One region of the Pseudomonas vesperimontis genome, then DNA from elsewhere that is predicted to be linked to it. Evidence: predicted binding sites of a transcription regulator. Region 1 holds the regulator's gene; the other holds the start of a gene.
What was found. Region 1 encodes LexA, which represses DNA repair genes until DNA is damaged. Its sites were predicted from a motif close to CTGTNTNNNNANACAG; they were not measured.
Positions count from the first base shown of each region.

Region 1 (4,421 bases):
GGCGCGCTGCGCGTCACCCTCAAAAGAGCGACTGCCGACCACTGCACTGCGTTGATGATCGAGATCCAGCACCGGGGCGAAACTCAGGTCCAGTCCCGCGGCTAGTACTTCGATGGCCATCACCCAGCCACACTGCTCAGCCAAATACTCGGCATTAGCGTTATCAGCCAATGCGCGCATCGCGGGCAAACGCACAAACCCCTGACGCAAACGCTGCACCCGCCCGCCTTCCTGATCTACGGCCAAGAGCAGATCAGGGCGCAGTGCACGTATAGCGCCAGACAACTCGCGCACCTGATTGGGGTGCTCAATATTGCGCGAAAACAAAATCAGCCCGGCGACCTGCGGCTGGCGCAAGATCTGCCGGTCTTCAGCCGTCAACCAGGTGCCGGCAATGTCCAGCATCATCGAACCCTGCATGGGTGAGCTCACAATCAATCCTTAATAAAGCGTTGCAGTCGCCCAAACTGGACAGGCTGCCTCGTCAATCTGTACCGCACAGTGAAGGGGCACGCGGGCAAATAACTCAAGCAGATCGCTGTTACGCATGCGCACACAGCCATGAGAAAGGGCAACACCCATGGGCTCGCTGTCCGGCGTACCGTGGATGTAAATGTAACGGCGGAAGGTATCCACATTGCCCAAACGATTGCGTCCAGGCTCACAACCACTCAACCAGAGAATTCGCGTGAGAATCCAATCACGACCGGGAAATTGCGCGTGTAACTCAGCCGACCACACCTCTCCCGTCCAACGCCGCCCGCGCAGCACAGCGGCAGAAGGCAAGCCCTCACCTATCTTTGCTCGCACCTGATGCAGGCCACGCGGCGTACAGCCGGAACCATTGCATTCGCCCGCGCCATTACGTGCGGTAGAAACACTCAAGCGCAGCTGAAATTGGCCATTGGCAAAGCCGTAAAGGCATTGATCAGCGAGGGAGAGGTGGAGGAAATCGAGAGTAACCATGGGCGGCTAGCTTAGCGGATAGCATCCACCACGCCCACCCGTGGGGGTCAAACTTTGCTGAGGATGGCTGAAGCCTTAACGCGGGGTTTAAGCTGGGCACTGGCCAGGACTGAGTCGCTCAGGCCGGTTTCCGAACGCATGCCTGCGGCGAGAAACGGCACCATCAAGCGCATGACCTGCTCGATCGAGGTATTCACGCCAAAATCGGTTTCTGACATGGCCCGCAATGCCTTAATGCCCGACATGCTAAACGCTGCAGCGCCCAACATAAAATGCACACGCCAGAACAATTCCAGCGGCGGAATACGCGGAGCGGCTTCGTGCACCAATTGCATGTAACGGCGAAACACTTTGCCGTACACCTCTTCCAAATATTTACGCAAATGACCCTGGCTTTGGCTAAACGCCAACCCGAGTAACCGCATAAATATTGAAAGGTCGTTACCACTGCGTGGCTTTACAGCCAACGCCTGATCGACTAACAAAACCAGCAGCTCTTCTAGGTTGACCTTGGCCTCAGGCTTGGCCTGTCGGCGATCCAGCTCACGCTCCAGACTTACGCAGAAAGGCCCAAGAAAACGGGAAAAAACCGCCTGAATCAGGGCCTTTTTCGAGCCGAAGTGATAGTTCACCGCAGCCAAATTGACCCCAGCCTTACTGGTGATCAAACGCAACGATGTTTCTGCGAAACCTTTCTCCGCAAAAAGTTGCTCTGCCGCATCGAGAATGCGTTCAACGGTTTCTGACTGGGCCATGACTTTAATCATCTAAACAAACACTTGTTTGAAACATACGTTTCAGCTGCCCGCCTTGTCAAGCCGAGCCAACCATCTTATGGCCAACGGGTCACAGTTGTTCAAGTAAAGGCGAAGCCAACCCCTACTGAACGCTCGAGAAGCCACCCGAGTAACAACGTAGTTGGCAGGTGATGCGCAAGTGTCTTGCATACAGATCAAAACGCAAGGATTGCCAATCCTCGACCACTGTATATAATCCCAGCCACTGTACAAAAAGACAGAGCCGATCATGCTAAAACTAACTCCGCGCCAAGCTGAAATACTCGCCTTCATCAAGCAGTGCCTTGAGGATAACGGCTACCCGCCCACACGTGCGGAAATCGCCTTAAAACTAGGTTTCAAATCACCCAACGCGGCCGAAGAGCACCTCAAGGCCTTGGCCCGCAAGGGTGCTATCGAAATGACCCCTGGCGCTTCAAGGGGCATTCGCATTCCGGGCTTTGAGCCTAATGCCGACGAGGAAGAAGGCCTCCCCGTAATTGGCCGCGTTGCTGCTGGCGCGCCGATTATGGCGCAGCAACATATCGAAGAATCTTGCCGAATCAATCCTGCGTTCTTCAGCCCTCGAGCAGACTACCTGTTGCGTGTGCGCGGCATGAGCATGAAAGACATTGGCATCTTCGATGGCGATCTGTTGGCCGTGCACACCACCCGTGAAGCGCGTAATGGCCAAGTGGTCGTTGCCCGTCTTGATGATGAAGTCACCGTTAAACGCTTCAAGCGTGAAGGCAACAAGGTTTGGCTGATTGCTGAAAATCCCGACTTCGCGCCGATCGAAGTCAATTTAGAAGAACAGAATTTGATTATTGAAGGCTTAAGCGTCGGCGTAATCCGCCGCTAGTGGAGGATCTATGCAGTTCCAACATTCATTGAACCGTACACAACTGCCTCTGTTCGATGCGTTTCTTGCGTCGACAGTGCCTCCACTACTTGCCGATAGCAGTGAGCTGCCCTGGCAAAATGATGAGGTACACGCTTTCAGTGAGCTGTCGCTTCGTGGTGCAGCGGGGCACTGTCTGAATCTTCTCGCGCCAATATTGCGTCAACTCAGTGAAATCCACGACCAGCGCTGGCTCACCTTGATCGCACCGCCGGCCAGTCTGACTCAAGTTTGGCTGCGCGAAGCAGGCTTAAACCGCGAACGAATCTTGCTGTTACACCCACGCGGCGAGCAGGACGCACTGGAATTAGCGCAACAAGCCTTGAGGCTAGGCCGCAGTCACACCGTGGTCAGTTGGCTGCATCCTTTGCCGCGCCAAGTTCGCCAACATCTTGAATTGGCAGCACGCCAAGGTATGGCGCAGAGCCTGAATATCAGCTTGGGTTAACCAGGCGCAAGTGCGCACACGGGATGTGCGCATAGGTCATTAGAGATTTAAGAAGCGCTACAAAGACAATTAGCAAACAAGCGTGCAAGGCTCTAGAGCATATCGCCGAGCAACCCGACAATTAATGCAGAACTCGCGGCCCCTCTTCATGCTGGAAGTTATTTTCAGCCAAGCGCCCTGCCATCTGTACGCCCACACCAAGCATAGCCTTGGCCACTTCTACATGCTGGCCCTGCAAAAAAGCTTTGGCATCAGCAGAGAAATCCAGCACGACCAAAGATTCTTCATCCTCACCACGACGCAAAGCAATGCGCCCGTCGGGCAATTCAACAATTTCCAGGAAGGATGTAGGCATTCTGTTTGCTCTCCACGTAAGGCTTTAAATGTAACGGCCTGACTCTAGTCAGACTCACTCACTGACCTAATCAGCGGTCTACCACTCACTTAAGGTTTCACGAAACCGCTGCGCGAGCGACTTCAATTGCTGCCGCCATGCTTCCAGCGCTTCATGGGCGAGTGGCACGATTTCCTCATCCAAGCTAACCGCAATAATCATGGGCGTAGTGGGATCGACTTTGGCTTTTTTGCTGGCGTGTGGTGGCTTAAATAACTCGCCATACGCGTTGAGTAGCTGCGCTAGCCAACTGTCGGCTGATTGTGCCAGCTCTACCAACTCGCCTAGCTCTTGGCTGGGCGCCGCCTCCAACACAGACTGAACTAAAAAGCTTTCAGCGCGTGGCGCTGAACTGCCGGGCAAACGGTAGTAGCCGGCAATTTCGTGACAGAGCCCCAACAAGGCGCCGTAAAGATGAAACAGCGCCGCTTCACGCTCAGCCTGTATCAGGGCTAGGGCATTCAAACTTTGAGCTTGCTCAGCTTTGCGCCAGGACTCCAGCGCTAAACCTGCATAGAAGATTTTCTGATTAGTCCGGGTATAGAGTTCACTGGCCATTATGGCGCCCTCGATTAACACTCAGATAAGCAAAGGCTCGCCTGCCAGAGCAGGCGAGTAGCACGCTGAATCAACTCTTATCTTCGACCTTCCACTTGCCACCCTCGAAGAATGCTCGCCAACCCGTCGGCTTACCGTCGACCTCGGTCTGCACATACTGCTCTTTGGTCTTGCGGCTGTAACGAATCACCGCAGCGCGACCTTGAGGGTCTTTCTTTGGAGCATCGCAAAGGAAGTGATACTTAGGATCAATCTCTTCGCGATGAGGGACTATTTCCAATACCAATGGAGCGCGGGTTTCACGGTTTTTGGGAAACTGACTGGCCGCCAGAAATAGGCCAGAGGCGCCATCACGCAAGATATAGGTATCGTTGACCT
Region 1 covers NZ_CP149803.1:1,346,779-1,351,199, reverse strand. Annotated here, with positions in the region: gene nagZ (beta-N-acetylhexosaminidase) at 1-420, opposite strand, end outside; gene WF513_RS06385 (L,D-transpeptidase) at 442-966, opposite strand; gene WF513_RS06380 (TetR family transcriptional regulator) at 1,014-1,721, opposite strand; gene lexA (transcriptional repressor LexA) at 1,993-2,604, shown strand; gene sulA (SOS-induced cell division inhibitor SulA) at 2,615-3,091, shown strand; gene WF513_RS06365 (hypothetical protein) at 3,213-3,446, opposite strand; gene WF513_RS06360 (DUF6586 family protein) at 3,525-4,043, opposite strand; gene topA (type I DNA topoisomerase) at 4,114-4,421, opposite strand, start outside.

Region 2 (4,421 bases), 500 kb from region 1:
GATTTTATAAACCCCGGGGAATGAACAACCGGCGAGTGCGAGTAGTCCCGTAAGGGAGAGGCTGGTCAGCAGGAGTTTGGTCTTTTGCATCGGTGGGCGACTTCCACTATCTTGGCTTGGCAATATAAACCCGGATCATACCCGCAATAAAGGAAGCTGCGAAGCCGCTTCCGTGAGAAAGCAGACCATGGTTGAAAATAGCGAACTACGCAAGGCTGGCCTGAAAGTGACCCTGCCAAGGGTCAAGATACTGCAAATGCTCGACTCTGCTGATCAGCGCCACATGAGCGCTGAAGACGTCTACAAGGCGCTGATGGAATCGGGTGATGATGTTGGTTTAGCCACCGTTTACCGAGTCTTGACGCAGTTTGAAGCGGCGGGCTTGGTGGTTCGGCACAATTTCGATGGTGGGCATGCGGTCTTTGAGTTGGCGGACAACGGCCATCACGACCATATGGTGTGTGTCGATTCCGGTGAGGTGATTGAATTCTTCGACGCTGAGATCGAAAAGCGTCAGAAAGAAATCGTCGAAGAGCATGGCTTTGAATTGGTCGACCACAACCTTGTGCTCTATGTGCGCAAGAAAAGTTGATTGATAGCGGCATGAAAAAGGCGACCTTAGGGTCGCCTTTGTGCATTTTAGCGGTTGAGTAATCAGGCCTGAGCGCTGCCGACCATCTGGCGCGCATGGGCTAAAGATTCCTCAGTGAGGTCAACGCCGCCGAGCATGCGGGCGATTTCTTCGACCCGCTCTGCGGGTGTTAGCTTGCTCACCGCCGTGCGTGTGGCATCGTTACCGCGCACTTTGTGCACAAATAAATGCTGATGACCTTGCGCTGCAACCTGCGGCAAATGCGTCACCGTGAGCACTTGACCGCGATCGCCCAGCTTGCGCAGTAACTGACCCACCACTTCGGCGGTTGGGCCGCCGATACCGACATCGACCTCATCGAAGACCAGGGTCGGCACGCGCGAAGTCTGCGCGGTGATCACCTGTATCGCCAAGCTAATGCGCGACAGTTCACCGCCTGAGGCGACTTTAGCCAAGGCTTTGAGAGGCTGGCCGGGGTTGGCGCTGACTAGAAATTCCAGCTGTTCTAAGCCGTTGGGGTGCGGCTCGCTGTTGCTGTTGGCGCTGAGTTTAATGGTGAAGCGTCCACCGGGCATGCCGAGGGTTTGCATCTCCACTTCTACTGCAGCGGCCAGTTGGCTGGCGGCGTTGTTGCGTAACGTGCTGAGTTCTTCTGCTTTTTCTTGATAGTGGCGCTCGAAAGCTAACAGCTCGCCGCTAAGGCGCTCAGCGGCTTGATCATCAGCATTGAGGCTTTCTAATTCCTCGAATAACTGTTGCTGCATCGGGCCTAGCTCGGAGGGCTGGATGCGGTGCTTGCGCGCCAAGGTGTAGATCGCGTCTAAGCGTTCTTCCATGTGCCGCAGGCGCTCGGGGTCGGCATCAAAGTGATCGAGAAAGCGATTGAGCTCGCCAACGGCTTCTTCGACCTGAATCTGCGCGCTGGCGAGCAAGTTGGTGGCTTCGCTCAGCGCCCCCGGCTGACCCTGAAAGGCACTTAGACGACTGAGGCTACTGGTCAGCGCGGAGAGCACATTGCCGGCATCATTTTCACTGCATTGCTCAATTACTAAGCGGCAGGCGCTGAGCAGGCTTTCGGCGTTAGTTAAGTTCTTGTGCTCCAATTCCAGCTGGCTGAGTTCATTCTCGCCTAGGGCCAGGTTGTCGAGTTCTTCCAGCTGGTAACTGAGTAGTTGGTGACGAGCGCGTTGCTCATCACCCAAGCTGGAGATGCGCTGCAGTTCGTTTTTGGTCTGCTTCCAGCGCTGCGCAGCCAGCAGCACTTGGCGCGCCAGCTCTTGGCTGCCGGCATATTCATCAAGCAAGCGGCGGTGCGTTTCAGGCTTGAGCAGGGATTGGTGTTCATGTTGGTTGTGGATATCAATCAACAGCTCGCCGAGGGCTTTAAGGTCGGCCTGGGGGCAGGGTGAGCCGTTAATATAACCGCGCGAGCGGCCTTCAGCTGTGATCACGCGGCGCAGAATGCACGGCCCGTCTTGATCTTGATTATGGCCAAGGTCGCGTTCGGCCAGCCAAGCACGAGCTTCTGGGATGTCGTGCAGGTCGAAGCTGGCGAGAATATCCGCCTTGTCCGCGCCGGGGCGCACCACGCCGCTGTCAGCGCGATCACCCAAGGCTAAGCCGAGGGCGTCGAGCATGATTGATTTGCCGGCACCGGTTTCGCCGCTGATCACGCTCATACCGGCGTCCAGTTCTAGATCAAGGTGTTCAACAATGGCGTAGTTGTGTACGGACAGGTGCACCAGCATGGTGAGGGCCTCCCAAGTTCATGTCTGGTTATTTATACAGTGTTTTTTTGTGCGCTGACAATCCGTCTGTTGTCCTTGAAAGCATATTTTTTGGCCCCATATAGTCGCTAGGTACGTGGGTTAAGGCTTGCGTCGAATTTATAAAAGGAGAGTCGCATGGCTGACGAACAGAACCTGGATACGCAGAACCCTGATGAGCTGGCTAATGCCAGCGCGTTTGCAGGCGATGATTTGGTTGCCCGTGTACACGCGTTGGAAGAACAACTGGCCACTGCTCAGGATCAGTCTCTACGCATGGCTGCCGACCTGCAAAACGTGCGTCGTCGTGCCGAGCAGGATGTGGAGAAGGCGCATAAATTCGCGCTAGAGAAATTCGCCGGCGATCTGTTACCGGTGTTGGACAGCCTTGAGCGTGGCCTCGAGCTATCCAATCCTGATGATGAGGCGATCAACGGGGTGCGCGAGGGTATGGAGCTGACGCTCAAGTTGTTCCTCGACACGCTTAAGCGTTACCAGTTGGACGTGCTGGACCCCCACGGTGCGCCGTTCAACCCTGAGCACCATCAAGCCATGGCCATGCAGGAAAGCACCAACGTTGAGCCCAACAGTGTGTTTAAGGTGTTCCAGAAGGGCTTTATGCTCAATGGCCGTCTGTTGCGCCCGGCGATGGTGGTGGTCAGCAAGGCCCCGGCAGCAGCGTCGCCATCGATTGATGAGCAGGCTTGAAATTCGCCGAGTTGACCCCATTAAACAGTCAAGCGTTTTAGTGCTGCCGCCGCTGATGACCAGTCAGTGGCGCGATAATTAAAAAATTTTAGGGAGAGTAAAGATGGGCAAAATTATTGGTATCGACCTGGGAACAACCAACTCCTGCGTTTCTGTATTGGAAAACGGCAAAGCCAAAGTTATCGAGAACGCCGAAGGCACGCGTACCACGCCGTCGATCGTTGCCTATGCCAATGATGGCGAGATTTTGGTCGGGCAGTCGGCTAAGCGTCAGGCAGTGACCAATCCGCACAACACCCTGTACGCGGTAAAGCGTCTGATCGGTCGTCGTTTTGACGAAGAAGTTGTGCAAAAAGATATTCAGATGGTGCCATACAAAATCGCCAAGGCTGACAACGGCGATGCATGGGTTGAAGTGAATGGCCAGAAAATGTCGCCGCCGCAGATATCAGCTGAAATTCTGAAGAAAATGAAGAAGACCGCTGAAGACTACCTCGGCGAGCCAGTGACCGAAGCGGTGATCACCGTGCCGGCTTACTTCAACGACAGCCAGCGTCAGGCCACTAAAGATGCCGGTCGCATTGCAGGTCTGGACGTGAAGCGCATCATCAACGAGCCAACCGCCGCTGCATTGGCTTACGGTATGGACAAGGCCAAGGGCGATCACACCGTGATCGTTTACGACCTCGGTGGCGGCACCTTCGATGTGTCGGTGATCGAGATCGCTGAAGTTGATGGCGAGCACCAGTTCGAAGTGTTGGCCACCAACGGTGACACCTTCCTGGGTGGTGAAGACTTTGACATCCGTCTGATCGACTACCTCGTTGACGAATTTAAGAAAGAAAGCGGCATGAACCTTAAGGGTGACCCGCTGGCGATGCAGCGCCTGAAAGAAGCCGCAGAAAAAGCCAAAATCGAGCTGTCTTCGAGCAATTCTACCGACGTCAACCTACCGTACATCACTGCAGATGCCACCGGTCCTAAGCACCTCAACGTGAAAATCTCCCGCGCCAAGCTGGAAGCACTGGTGGAAGACTTGGTGCAGCGCACCATCGAGCCTTGCCGTATTGCACTGAAAGACTCCGGCATCGATGTTGGTGCGATTAACGACGTGATTCTGGTCGGTGGCCAAACCCGCATGCCGCTGGTGCAGAAGTTGGTCACCGAGTTCTTCGGCAAAGAGCCGCGCAAAGACGTTAACCCGGATGAAGCCGTGGCCATGGGCGCTGCCATTCAGGGCGCGGTATTGTCTGGCGACGTGAAAGACGTGCTGTTGCTTGACGTTAGCCCGCTGACCCTGGGTATCGAAACCATGGGCGGCGTGATGACAGCATTGATCGAGAAGAACACCACCA
Region 2 covers NZ_CP149803.1:851,242-855,662, forward strand. Annotated here, with positions in the region: gene bamE (outer membrane protein assembly factor BamE) at 1-90, opposite strand, end outside; gene fur (ferric iron uptake transcriptional regulator) at 188-592, shown strand; gene recN (DNA repair protein RecN) at 655-2,340, opposite strand; gene grpE (nucleotide exchange factor GrpE) at 2,497-3,066, shown strand; gene dnaK (molecular chaperone DnaK) at 3,170-4,421, shown strand, end outside.
Region 2: a site for LexA is predicted at 2,365-2,380, ahead of recN (DNA repair protein RecN). Genes of this name have one in related genera too.